Regions from separate parts of the Romboutsia sp. LXY-2 genome, predicted to be linked through region 3. Evidence: riboswitches for the same ligand, from Rfam matches in the RefSeq annotation. Region 3 holds a riboswitch; each other region holds the start of a gene.
What was found. Region 3 has a riboswitch for thiamine pyrophosphate ahead of thiM (hydroxyethylthiazole kinase). Riboswitches for the same ligand answer to the same signal wherever they lie in the genome.
Positions count from the first base shown of each region.

Region 1 (3,218 bases), on a different contig from region 3:
GTTATATTCGTCTGTAGTAATAGCATACTTAGGGCATATTGCTACACAGTGACCACACTTTATACAATTATTATTATTAATATCTGCTTTATTATCTACTAATGATATACACCTTGTAGGACAGTCTTTAATACATAATTCACATGAAATACATTTTTCTTTGTTTACATTCATCATAATATTTAATCTCCTCAAATAAGAATTTGACATAAATTAATAAAATATCTATAATTATTAATTATAGTTTATTTACTATGTTTTTAATTATAGCATTGGTAAATCAGTAATGTCTAATTGAAAATTTTCATACTTATATAACTATTGGTTATATAAACTGTATATAAAACCAATTTATGAAATTATTATAAAATATTTTCTATACTATTAAAGGAGGTAATATGAACTTACAACAGTTAGAGTATTTTAAAACTATTGCAGAAACAGAAAACTTCACTATAGCATCACAAAAATTAGCAGTATCTCAGCCTGCCTTAAGTAAAGCAATAGCAAAATTAGAAGAAGAGCTTGAAGTACCGCTTTTTAAAAAAGAAGGTAGAAATATAAAGCTTACATCCTTTGGAAATATATTTTTAAATCATATAAGTAAAGCATTAGAAGAAATAGAAAAGGGTATAAAGGAATTAAAAAAAATAACCGATGCTGATACGGGAACAATTTCAATTTCTTCAACTTCTAACGTTGGTACGTACTTTATGCCTCTTGTAATTAGTGTATTTTTTAATAATAATCCTAATGCTAAATTCCAGTTTAATTATCAATCAAGAGTAGATATGTTAATGGATTTAAAAAATAGTAATATTGAATTATGCTTTTTTGATACACAAGATTCTATTTCAGAAAATAGCGACATAGAATTTATTCCAATAAAAAAAGAAGAATATGTTTTAATAGTTCCTAAAAATCATAAACTTGCAAATGAAGAAGAAGTTTCTTTAAAAGACTTAAAAGACGAGTATTTTGTTTCATCATGTGAAATAAATGAAGATAAAATGCAGTGGTATAAAAATTCATTAGGATATATACCAAAGATTTCAATTAAACCAAGCAGTTCTACTATATTTGAAGGTTTGGTAGCTACTGGTGCAGGAATAAGTATTATACCTAATACGCCCTTAATAAATAAAAATTTAGTATCAGTAATTAAAATTAAAGAAGAAATAAAAAACAGTATAATATATATGGGTTGGATGAAAAATTCATATCTTTCACCTATATGTAAATCCTTTAAAGACTTTGTAATTTCATCAGATTATGGTAAATAAGAGTTAGCATATACTAACTCTTATTTACGTATAAAAAGCGTTATTATAAAGTAAATATAATCGAAATGGTTTACATAATTTAGTTATAGTTAATTTTAAAAAGATATATTTATTTAATGTATAATAAAAACACAAATGAAAAACCTATTATTACTATATGAATTTCTGAATTTATATTAACAAAATAAAAGGAGAGTAAAAGATGGCTAATATAATAAACACAAATGAATTTGTAAATGAAGTAGAATATAAAGAAGGAGTGGTTGTAGTTGATTTCTTTGCAACATGGTGTGGACCTTGCAAAATGCTTTCACCAGTATTTGAATCATTAGCAGAAGAAATGGAAGACAAAGCAGATTTCTTTAAAGTTGATATAGATGAAAGCATGGATCTTGCACAAAAATTTACAGTAACTACAGTTCCAACTGTAATAGTTTTTAAGGATGGTAAAGAAAAAGATAGATTAGTAGGATTTATTCCTGAAAAAAGCTTAAAAGAAAAAATTGAAGAATACATATAAATCTAATAATTTAATTGATTTTTGTAAAGAATAGAGTTACAATACAATTGTAAAATAAAATATTAGCTAGGGGTGTCGAAAGACTGAGAGATGAAAATCAACCCTTGTACCTGATCTGGATAATGCCAGCGTAGGAAAGCAGATTTATATACTTTTTTGTAATGTAATCAAAAAGCTATGTTCCTATGTGGAATATAGCTTTTTTTAGTATATAAAACTCTCAATCAAGGTATAGCTAAAAATTAGGGGGATAAAATGAATTACTCAACACAAATGGATGCTGCAAAAAAAGGAATAATAACAAAAGAAATGCAAATTGTTGCTACTAAAGAAAGTAAAAAAATAGAGGAAATATTAGAATTAGTAGCAAAAGGACAAATAGCAATACCAGCAAATAAAAATCATAAATCATTAAGTGCTGAAGGTGTTGGAAAAGGCTTAAGAACTAAAATAAATGTTAATTTAGGAATATCTAAAGACTGCTGCGATTATGATAAAGAATTAGAGAAGGTTAGAGTAGCACTTAATATGGGAGCTGAAGCTATAATGGACCTTTCTAATTATGGAAAAACAGAAGGTTTAAGAAAGAATATAGTTAATATGTCAAGTGCAATGATAGGTACTGTGCCTATGTATGATGCCATTGGGTTTTATGATAAAGAATTAAAAGATATTACAGTAGACGAATTTTTTAAAGTAGTTGAGAAACATGGAGAAGATGGTGTGGATTTTATTACTGTACATGCCGGTCTTAATAGAGAGTCTGTTGAAACCTTAAAAAGAAATAAAAGATTAACTCATATAGTTTCAAGAGGTGGATCTCTTTTATATGCTTGGATGGAGCTAAATAATGCAGAAAATCCTTTTTATGAGTATTATGATAGACTACTAGAAATATGTGCACAGTATGATATGACAATATCTTTAGGAGATGCTTTAAGACCTGGTTCAATAAATGATGCAACAGATGCCTGCCAAATAAAAGAATTAATAACATTGGGAGAGCTAACTAAAAGGGCTTGGGAGAAAAATGTACAAATAATAGTAGAAGGTCCTGGTCATATGGCTATAAATGAAATAGAAGCCAATATGGTACTTCAAAAGAAGCTTTGCCATGGAGCACCTTTTTATGTATTAGGTCCAATAGTAACGGATGTAGCTCCAGGATATGACCATATAACTTCTGCAATAGGTGGAGCAATAGCAGCAACCTATGGTGCAGACTTCTTATGTTATGTAACTCCAGCAGAGCATTTAAGACTTCCTGATTTAGACGATATGAAAGAAGGAATAGTAGCAGCTAAGATTGCAGCCCATGCAGCAGATATAGCCAAAGGAGTTAATGGTGCAAAAAATTGGGACTATAAAATGAGTAAAGCAAGAGCTGATATTAACTTTGATGAAATGATAAATTT
Region 1 covers NZ_JBKFGI010000003.1:492,749-495,966, forward strand. The annotation lists gene ACI48P_RS08100 (nitroreductase family protein) at 1-177, opposite strand, end outside; gene ACI48P_RS08105 (LysR family transcriptional regulator) at 399-1,283, shown strand; gene trxA (thioredoxin) at 1,486-1,803, shown strand; TPP riboswitch at 1,862-1,957, shown strand; gene thiC (phosphomethylpyrimidine synthase ThiC) at 2,059-3,218, shown strand, end outside.
Region 1: linked by a shared signal. The riboswitch ahead of thiC (phosphomethylpyrimidine synthase ThiC) and the one ahead of thiM (hydroxyethylthiazole kinase) in region 3 are both predicted to bind thiamine pyrophosphate.

Region 2 (3,218 bases), on a different contig from region 3:
AGCATTAGAAGAAATAGAAAAGGGTATAAAGGAATTAAAAAAAATAACCGATGCTGATACGGGAACAATTTCAATTTCTTCAACTTCTAACGTTGGTACGTACTTTATGCCTCTTGTAATTAGTGTATTTTTTAATAATAATCCTAATGCTAAATTCCAGTTTAATTATCAATCAAGAGTAGATATGTTAATGGATTTAAAAAATAGTAATATTGAATTATGCTTTTTTGATACACAAGATTCTATTTCAGAAAATAGCGACATAGAATTTATTCCAATAAAAAAAGAAGAATATGTTTTAATAGTTCCTAAAAATCATAAACTTGCAAATGAAGAAGAAGTTTCTTTAAAAGACTTAAAAGACGAGTATTTTGTTTCATCATGTGAAATAAATGAAGATAAAATGCAGTGGTATAAAAATTCATTAGGATATATACCAAAGATTTCAATTAAACCAAGCAGTTCTACTATATTTGAAGGTTTGGTAGCTACTGGTGCAGGAATAAGTATTATACCTAATACGCCCTTAATAAATAAAAATTTAGTATCAGTAATTAAAATTAAAGAAGAAATAAAAAACAGTATAATATATATGGGTTGGATGAAAAATTCATATCTTTCACCTATATGTAAATCCTTTAAAGACTTTGTAATTTCATCAGATTATGGTAAATAAGAGTTAGCATATACTAACTCTTATTTACGTATAAAAAGCGTTATTATAAAGTAAATATAATCGAAATGGTTTACATAATTTAGTTATAGTTAATTTTAAAAAGATATATTTATTTAATGTATAATAAAAACACAAATGAAAAACCTATTATTACTATATGAATTTCTGAATTTATATTAACAAAATAAAAGGAGAGTAAAAGATGGCTAATATAATAAACACAAATGAATTTGTAAATGAAGTAGAATATAAAGAAGGAGTGGTTGTAGTTGATTTCTTTGCAACATGGTGTGGACCTTGCAAAATGCTTTCACCAGTATTTGAATCATTAGCAGAAGAAATGGAAGACAAAGCAGATTTCTTTAAAGTTGATATAGATGAAAGCATGGATCTTGCACAAAAATTTACAGTAACTACAGTTCCAACTGTAATAGTTTTTAAGGATGGTAAAGAAAAAGATAGATTAGTAGGATTTATTCCTGAAAAAAGCTTAAAAGAAAAAATTGAAGAATACATATAAATCTAATAATTTAATTGATTTTTGTAAAGAATAGAGTTACAATACAATTGTAAAATAAAATATTAGCTAGGGGTGTCGAAAGACTGAGAGATGAAAATCAACCCTTGTACCTGATCTGGATAATGCCAGCGTAGGAAAGCAGATTTATATACTTTTTTGTAATGTAATCAAAAAGCTATGTTCCTATGTGGAATATAGCTTTTTTTAGTATATAAAACTCTCAATCAAGGTATAGCTAAAAATTAGGGGGATAAAATGAATTACTCAACACAAATGGATGCTGCAAAAAAAGGAATAATAACAAAAGAAATGCAAATTGTTGCTACTAAAGAAAGTAAAAAAATAGAGGAAATATTAGAATTAGTAGCAAAAGGACAAATAGCAATACCAGCAAATAAAAATCATAAATCATTAAGTGCTGAAGGTGTTGGAAAAGGCTTAAGAACTAAAATAAATGTTAATTTAGGAATATCTAAAGACTGCTGCGATTATGATAAAGAATTAGAGAAGGTTAGAGTAGCACTTAATATGGGAGCTGAAGCTATAATGGACCTTTCTAATTATGGAAAAACAGAAGGTTTAAGAAAGAATATAGTTAATATGTCAAGTGCAATGATAGGTACTGTGCCTATGTATGATGCCATTGGGTTTTATGATAAAGAATTAAAAGATATTACAGTAGACGAATTTTTTAAAGTAGTTGAGAAACATGGAGAAGATGGTGTGGATTTTATTACTGTACATGCCGGTCTTAATAGAGAGTCTGTTGAAACCTTAAAAAGAAATAAAAGATTAACTCATATAGTTTCAAGAGGTGGATCTCTTTTATATGCTTGGATGGAGCTAAATAATGCAGAAAATCCTTTTTATGAGTATTATGATAGACTACTAGAAATATGTGCACAGTATGATATGACAATATCTTTAGGAGATGCTTTAAGACCTGGTTCAATAAATGATGCAACAGATGCCTGCCAAATAAAAGAATTAATAACATTGGGAGAGCTAACTAAAAGGGCTTGGGAGAAAAATGTACAAATAATAGTAGAAGGTCCTGGTCATATGGCTATAAATGAAATAGAAGCCAATATGGTACTTCAAAAGAAGCTTTGCCATGGAGCACCTTTTTATGTATTAGGTCCAATAGTAACGGATGTAGCTCCAGGATATGACCATATAACTTCTGCAATAGGTGGAGCAATAGCAGCAACCTATGGTGCAGACTTCTTATGTTATGTAACTCCAGCAGAGCATTTAAGACTTCCTGATTTAGACGATATGAAAGAAGGAATAGTAGCAGCTAAGATTGCAGCCCATGCAGCAGATATAGCCAAAGGAGTTAATGGTGCAAAAAATTGGGACTATAAAATGAGTAAAGCAAGAGCTGATATTAACTTTGATGAAATGATAAATTTAGCTCTAGATCCAGAAAAGCCAAGAAAATATAGAGAAAGTTCAATACCTGATGAGAAGGAAAGCTGTACTATGTGTGGTAAAATGTGTTCGATGAGAACTATGAAAAAATTAATGAATGGTGAAAATCCACAACTATAATAAATATTAAATATAATTAAGGGTACCTAGAAGTACCCTTAATTTATTTTATCTTAAAGAAACTATTCCCAAATAGACATTAAAGTTGATTTAAAATCATCTAACTTAGCTTTAACATCAGAAGTAGGTTGTGCTAATATGCCTTCTAGCATTATTGCTGATTCACGGTATGCACTATCTGCATTTGGCATAACAGGATTTGTATATAAATCTTTAGTAGCTTCAGATACTATTGGTGCAACTAAGCTACCAGATTTTTTATATTCATCTGATTCTATTGCGCTCTTTCTTACAGGAATATAACCAGTTTCTTTAGCCCAAGTTATTTGATTTTCTTTAGTTGTTAAAAACTTTAAGTATTCAATAGCTGCAGTTCTTTGCTCAGCTGAAGCATTTGTAAATACATATAAATCAGTTCCTTGTTGCATTCTATGTTTTGCAGGATATGGTACAACACCAACTTCAAAC
Region 2 covers NZ_JBKFGI010000004.1:164,433-167,650, forward strand. The annotation lists gene ACI48P_RS09085 (LysR family transcriptional regulator) at 1-676, shown strand, start outside; gene trxA (thioredoxin) at 879-1,196, shown strand; TPP riboswitch at 1,255-1,350, shown strand; gene thiC (phosphomethylpyrimidine synthase ThiC) at 1,452-2,750, shown strand; gene ACI48P_RS09100 (ABC transporter substrate-binding protein) at 2,813-3,218, opposite strand, start outside.
Region 2: linked by a shared signal. The riboswitch ahead of thiC (phosphomethylpyrimidine synthase ThiC) and the one ahead of thiM (hydroxyethylthiazole kinase) in region 3 are both predicted to bind thiamine pyrophosphate.

Region 3 (3,218 bases):
AATAAAGTGTGATCCAGCAATGATTGAGAGAGCTATGTTAAACTTACTATCTAATGCAATTAAATTTACTAAAGAAAATGGAAATATATTTGTAAGTATGCATTATGATAAAGAATGGGTTCACATTAGAGTAAAAGATGATGGAATTGGTATTCCACTTGAGATACAGGGAATAATTTTTGATAGATTTATTCAAGGAGACAAGTCTTTAACTAGACTTAATGAAGGAAGTGGAATAGGGCTTAGTATTGTAAAGTCAATAGTAGAATTAAATGGTGGAGAGATATATTTAGAAAGTGATGAAGAGAATGGAACGGAATTTGAAATATTGCTTCCAAATAGAATGCTATTAGATGATAACTTAGATGAAGAATCTATATATGAAATTGATATTCAAAAAATAGAACTTGAACTTTCTGATATATACAAGCTATATGAATAAAATGAAATTTAATTGGGGGAAGAAATGACTAAAAATTTAAAATCAAAATTTATTAGTTTTTTACTGATAGCAACATTAGCTTTAACGGGGTGTAGCAATAATATTAGTAAAAAAGAAGAAAATATAAGTGTACCAAAAGATGTAGTTTTAAATAATTCAAGTGAAAACAATCAACAAGATAACAACATATCTGATTGTGTTGTGACTTATATAAACACAGGAAATAGCGATGCAATATTGATAGAACAAAATGGAAAATACTTATTGATAGACTCAGGAGATAATGATGATGAGTCTTATATGGTAAATTACTTAAAAAATAAAAACATATCTAAGTTAGATTACTTTATACTTACACATTTTGATGCTGACCATATAGGCGGAGCAGATAAAATAATTGACAATATGGATATAGGTAAGTTATTTGTTCCAAATGGAGATGCAGATACTAAAACGTATAGAGATTTTATCCAATCATCAGCTAACAAAAATGTATATCCATCTGTACCGCTAGAAGGTACGAAATTCAATTTAGGAAGTGCCGTTTTTGAAATTTATAATACCGATGGTGGAGAGAATAAAAATGATGATTCATTAGTTGTAAAAATAACTAATGGAGAAGATGTTTTTGCATTTATGGGTGATGCTGGGCAAGTTATAGAAAATAAGATAGTAAATAAGCTTGGAGATGTAGATGTTTTAAAGGCAGGGCATCATGGTAGTCATACTTCGAGTGGATATGATTTTGTTAAAGCAATAGACCCGGAATATGCAATAATATTAGTAGGAAAAAATAATAAGTATGGCCATCCTCATAAGGAGACTATGGACACTTTTGAAAAACTTAACATAAAAGTACACAGAAGTGATGAATGTGGAGAAGTTGTGTTTAAGTCTAGTGGGAATGGGGTATCTACAGATTGTAGTAATGGAAGCTATAGTATTGGAGAAAATAGTAAATATAGCGAAAGTTCTAATAACGACCAAACCGTTAATGACAAAAAAAGTGAAGAAGTAGTAAAAGATAATCAAGTTATTGCAAATAGTTCTACTGTTTATTGGACTCCAAATGGATCTGTATACCATACAACACAGAATTGCTCTACATTATCTAAGAGCAAAAATATATTAAATGGAACAATAGCAGAAAGTGGCAAACCAAGAGTTTGTAAAAGCTGTGGTAATTAATAAAAAAGTTGACAAAATTAGTCAAAGGTTTATAATGAAAGTATAATAAAATATAAAATTAGCTAGGGGAGCCATATGGCTGAGAGGATAATCCGACCCTTATACCTGATCTGGATAATGCCAGCGTAGGAAAGCTTAAATATAAACGTAATGAACATTAAAGATATGTTGTATTTGTTTGTAAGTAAAAGCTATACCTACCTGGGTATAGCTTTTTTTACGTATTAGGAAATTATAACAGCTAATTTTAGAATAATTATTAGGGGGAATAGAAAATGTTTAAATTAATTGAGAGAGTTAAAGAAGTGAATCCGCTAGTATTGCATTACACAAATTATGTAACAATAAATGATTGTGCAAACACTACTTTAGCGGTAGGTGCAAGTCCATTAATGAGTTCATCATATGAAGAAGTGGAAGATATTGTTAGCGTCTGTAATTCTGTAGTAATAAATATTGGTACAATGAATAGTGGACTAGTAGATTTATATGTTTTAGCAGGAAAAGCTGCAAATAAATATAATAAGCCTGTGATCTTAGATCCTGTAGGAGTATTTGCTACTAAAGCTAGAACAGAATTAACTAACAAACTTTTAAATGAAGTTAAGTTTGATGTTGTCAAAGGAAATGTAGCTGAAATTAAGTTTATAGGGGGATTCGATGTAAACGGAAAAGGTGTGGACTCATTTGATGATGAGGTAGATGCTACAGAGATTATAAAAAAAGTTGCTAAAAAGCTAGAATGTGTAGTTGTGGCAACTGGTAAAGTAGATATAGTTACAGATGGAGAAGAATTATACAAAGTAGAAAATGGTGATGAGAAGTTAAAGAACATAACTGGTACAGGATGCATGACGGCAAGTTTAATAGGTAGTTACTTACCTTGTAGTGAAAATAAGTTAGAGGCTGCAACTATGGGTGTACTTACAATGTCATTATCAGGTGAACTTGCAAACAAGCAAAATCCGCCTATAGGAACTTTTAGAGTCAACTTAATGAATGAAATATATGAACTAAATACAGAAAAGTTAGAAAAATATTCTAGATTACAAAAAGCTTAGATAATAGACTGGAGGAGATTAAATTATGTTATTTACGGATTACCTATTTGAAGGAAGTAGAGATATATGGGAGGCTTACTTAGAGCATCCGTTTTTAATAGAACTTGCAAAGGGAAATTTAGATAAAGAAAAGTTTAAAGACTACTTAATACAAGACTACTTATATCTAAAAGAGTATGCAAAGGTATTTTGTATGGCTGTTGTAAAATGTAAAACATTAAAAGAGATGAGAACTTTTTATGATGGTGTAGATGGAATAATAAATGACGAAACCGCTACTCACATAACTTACCTTAAAAACTTTGGAGTGGATATTGAAACACTAGAAAGTTATGAATATCATATGACAAATGAAAGTTACACTAGTTATATGAAAGGTATTGCTATGACTGGAAGTGTTCAAGAAATAGCAGCTACAATATTACCATGTACATGGAGCTATAGTTTTATAGGAACTCGTTTAAAGGAAAAGTATAAGGACTCATATGAAGATAACTTCTTTAAACCTTGGATAGAGACATATAGTA
Region 3 covers NZ_JBKFGI010000006.1:191,106-194,323, reverse strand. The annotation lists gene ACI48P_RS12065 (sensor histidine kinase) at 1-442, shown strand, start outside; gene ACI48P_RS12060 (ComEC/Rec2 family competence protein) at 467-1,630, shown strand; TPP riboswitch at 1,685-1,779, shown strand; gene thiM (hydroxyethylthiazole kinase) at 1,906-2,691, shown strand; gene tenA (thiaminase II) at 2,717-3,218, shown strand, end outside.

Region 4 (3,218 bases), on a different contig from region 3:
TTACTATCACTTATTACCTCTATCTTTATAAAATTACCACATCCCATTCTTCTTGCTATCCTTGCTATTCTAACAGCTTCCATATGGTTTGTTGCACCTGAAGTGTTAGGAAGTATAGTCATATCCTTTGGAATATATGTTAATATATTTTCTTCTTCATTATCTAAATCTACTCTTCTAAGAGCCATTGTAATTATTTCACTGCTACTTGATTCTATAACCTTTGGCAACATATCATTTGACGAATATTTCCCTGTACCTATTAATAATCTACTGTTAAATTCAATTCCACCTAATACTAACTTATCCATCGTCTTCCCCCTATTTGTATTAAAATTCATCCCCAACTAGAATTCTTGTTGCTAAATTAGCCATGTGATTTGCACATATTGCTACTCTTGGTGCCATTAAACCTTCACCTTCTCTAGCTTCATATGTTTCATCTCCACATATATAAAACTTATCTCTTACTTTTCTAGTTTTTATAATATTTGAGTCATAGTATCCTGCCATCCCTGAAGATGATATTAAATACTTATCTCTCATTTTAATTAATATTTCATTGGCTATTTCTGCCTTATAGCTTGGATTATCAAATGCTTCAATTATTATGTCACAGTCTTTTAAGTCGTGAATATTTGATGAGTTAATTATTTTGTTAATTGTACTTATTTTTATGAATGGATTTATATTTTCTATCTTTTCCTTTAAAGCTTCTGTTTTGTATTTTCCTATATCACTAATAAAGTATTGTTGTCTATTTAGATTTGATGGCTCCACAATATCAAAATCAGCTATGATTAAATGACCTACACCTATTCTAGCTAAGGATATAGCAATATTTGAGCCTAGTCCTCCAAGTCCTAATATGGATACAGCTCCTGCTTTTAACTTATTATGAATATTAGGAGTATGTCTTGAAATCATTAATGACTCTAGCTCTTCATATTTTGGCATCTCACCCTTTTTAATAAGAGTTATTTTATCATTATGCTTTAATATTGTATTTTCATTTATTGGGTATCCATTTAAAATTAATACATCAGCATCACTTTTATATTTTTCTCTTATTTCAAATAGATTACTTCCATCAGTAACTTCAACTTTTACTTCATTTATGTAAATAATCATTTTAGCCCCCCCCTACAAAGCGTATTACTTCTATAACATCATCTTCTCTAAGGAAATAATTATCGTAGGCTTCATTTTCAATAATTTCTAAGTTTACTTCTACAACAACAGTGTTTTTATTAACACCAATGTTATCAAGTAATTTTGAGATTGATGTGTTGTCCTTAAATTCTAATTCTTTCCCATTTACCTTCATTGTCTAACCTCCTTTTGATAACAAAAAAGCGCTCTCTTGAAAGAGAACGCAATTATACTAGTTTATTGGCTGTATATTAAATAGCTTCCCTCCGCAAGTATTATCTTGATCAGGTGTTTAGAGTCTGTAAGTTACGGCTTCACTTCTCAACTATCCAATTATAGCTCCCCTAGCTTCATATTCATTTTTTCTTACAAAATAAGTTTAGCATACAGTTTTCTCTAACACAATACATTTTTTGATATTATAAATACCTCACAAAAAAAGCTGAACAAAATGTTCAGCCTTGTGTCTCTAAGTTATTATTGCATTATAAAAAATTATATTGTAGCTATACCAACTATACTTGGTCCAGAGTGAGACGATATACAAGCTCCTATATTTACTTTGTATATAGCCTTAGGATTACCTGCTTCTAATACTTTACTTTTTACGTTTTCTATATCATCTTCATTATCACAGAATCCTAGTATTACTATTCTATCATCTAAGCTTTTGGCTAAATCAATAGTATTATTAACTAAAGTAGCTGATAAATGCTTTTTACCTCTAACTTGAGATTTTTGGTCAACTATACCATCTTTTATCGTTAATATTGGCTTTATGTTTAACATTGTCCCTATTGCAGCTTTTGTAGAAGATATTCTTCCTCCTTTTTGTAGATGTTCTAAGCTATCAACAAAGAAAAATGCTGTTTCAGTTCCCTTTAATGATTCTAACTCACTTATTAAATCATCTACCGATTTACCTTCTTCTTTTAATAATGCAGCTTTTATTACAAACCCTGCCGCACATACTGATAAACTATAAGTATCAAAAGTGTAAACTTTTCCACTTCCTTCAACTTCTCTACTTGCCATAACAGCACTTTGGAATGTCCCTGAAGCTGCTGAAGATCCACCTATATATAATACATCTTCACCTTGAGTAGTATATTTTTCAAAAGCTTCCTTAAATCTTACAAAAGTAATTTGAGATGTTTTAGGCAACTCTTGGTTGCTTCTCAATATTTGATAGAACTCTTCATTTGTTATGTCAACTCCATCTAAATATTCTTTTCCATCTACTAATATTGTTAATGGTATTACCTCTATATCAAATTCATTTATAATTTCCTTTGGCACATCTGACATGGTATCACATATTATTTTCATCATTTACCTCCTACATTTAACTATACCTATTACTATAAGATCGCCATACCTACTATGGCAGGTCCTGAATGTGCAGTAATACATGCTCCAGCCTTAACTTCATAGGCATGTTTACAGTTAGTTGCTAATATTTTTTCCTTTAACATTTTACCTTGTTCAATGTTATCACCACATCCATAAACGATTATTCTATTTTCTATATCGTTTATTCCTTCAGTGGCTTTATTAAATATGGTAGATATCATTTGCTTTTCTCCTCTTACTTGGGATTTCGGCGAAATAATTCCTTCCTCTAAAGAAAGTATAGGTTTAATCTTTAATAAACTACCTAATTTTGCCTTTGCACCTGATACTCTTCCACCTTTATATAAATATTCTAAAGTATCTACTGATAGATATACTCTTTGAGTACCTTTCAATCCTTCAAGAATTTTAATAATTTCTTCAGATTTTTTTCCTTCATCTAATAATTGACAAGCTTTTATTATAAAAACTGCCCCTCCTGCTGAGAAGTTGTAAGTATCAAAAGTGAATATTTTTGCTTTGCCTTCAGTATCATTACTTGCCATTACAGCACTTTGATAAGTCCCTGAAGCAGCTGAAGAACCACCAATATATAGTATTTCATCATATTCATTTATATACTTATCAAATACATCTTTAAATTGAGAGTAAGTAGCTTGACTAGTTTTCGGAAGTTCATGGCTATTTCTCATAAGTAGATAAAATTCTTCTGG
Region 4 covers NZ_JBKFGI010000003.1:226,741-229,958, reverse strand. The annotation lists gene ACI48P_RS06945 (thiazole synthase) at 1-311, opposite strand, end outside; gene thiF (sulfur carrier protein ThiS adenylyltransferase ThiF) at 331-1,131, opposite strand; gene thiS (sulfur carrier protein ThiS) at 1,133-1,327, opposite strand; TPP riboswitch at 1,397-1,508, opposite strand; gene ACI48P_RS06930 (DegV family protein) at 1,648-2,481, opposite strand; gene ACI48P_RS06925 (DegV family protein) at 2,514-3,218, opposite strand, start outside.
Region 4: linked by a shared signal. The riboswitch ahead of thiS (sulfur carrier protein ThiS) and the one ahead of thiM (hydroxyethylthiazole kinase) in region 3 are both predicted to bind thiamine pyrophosphate.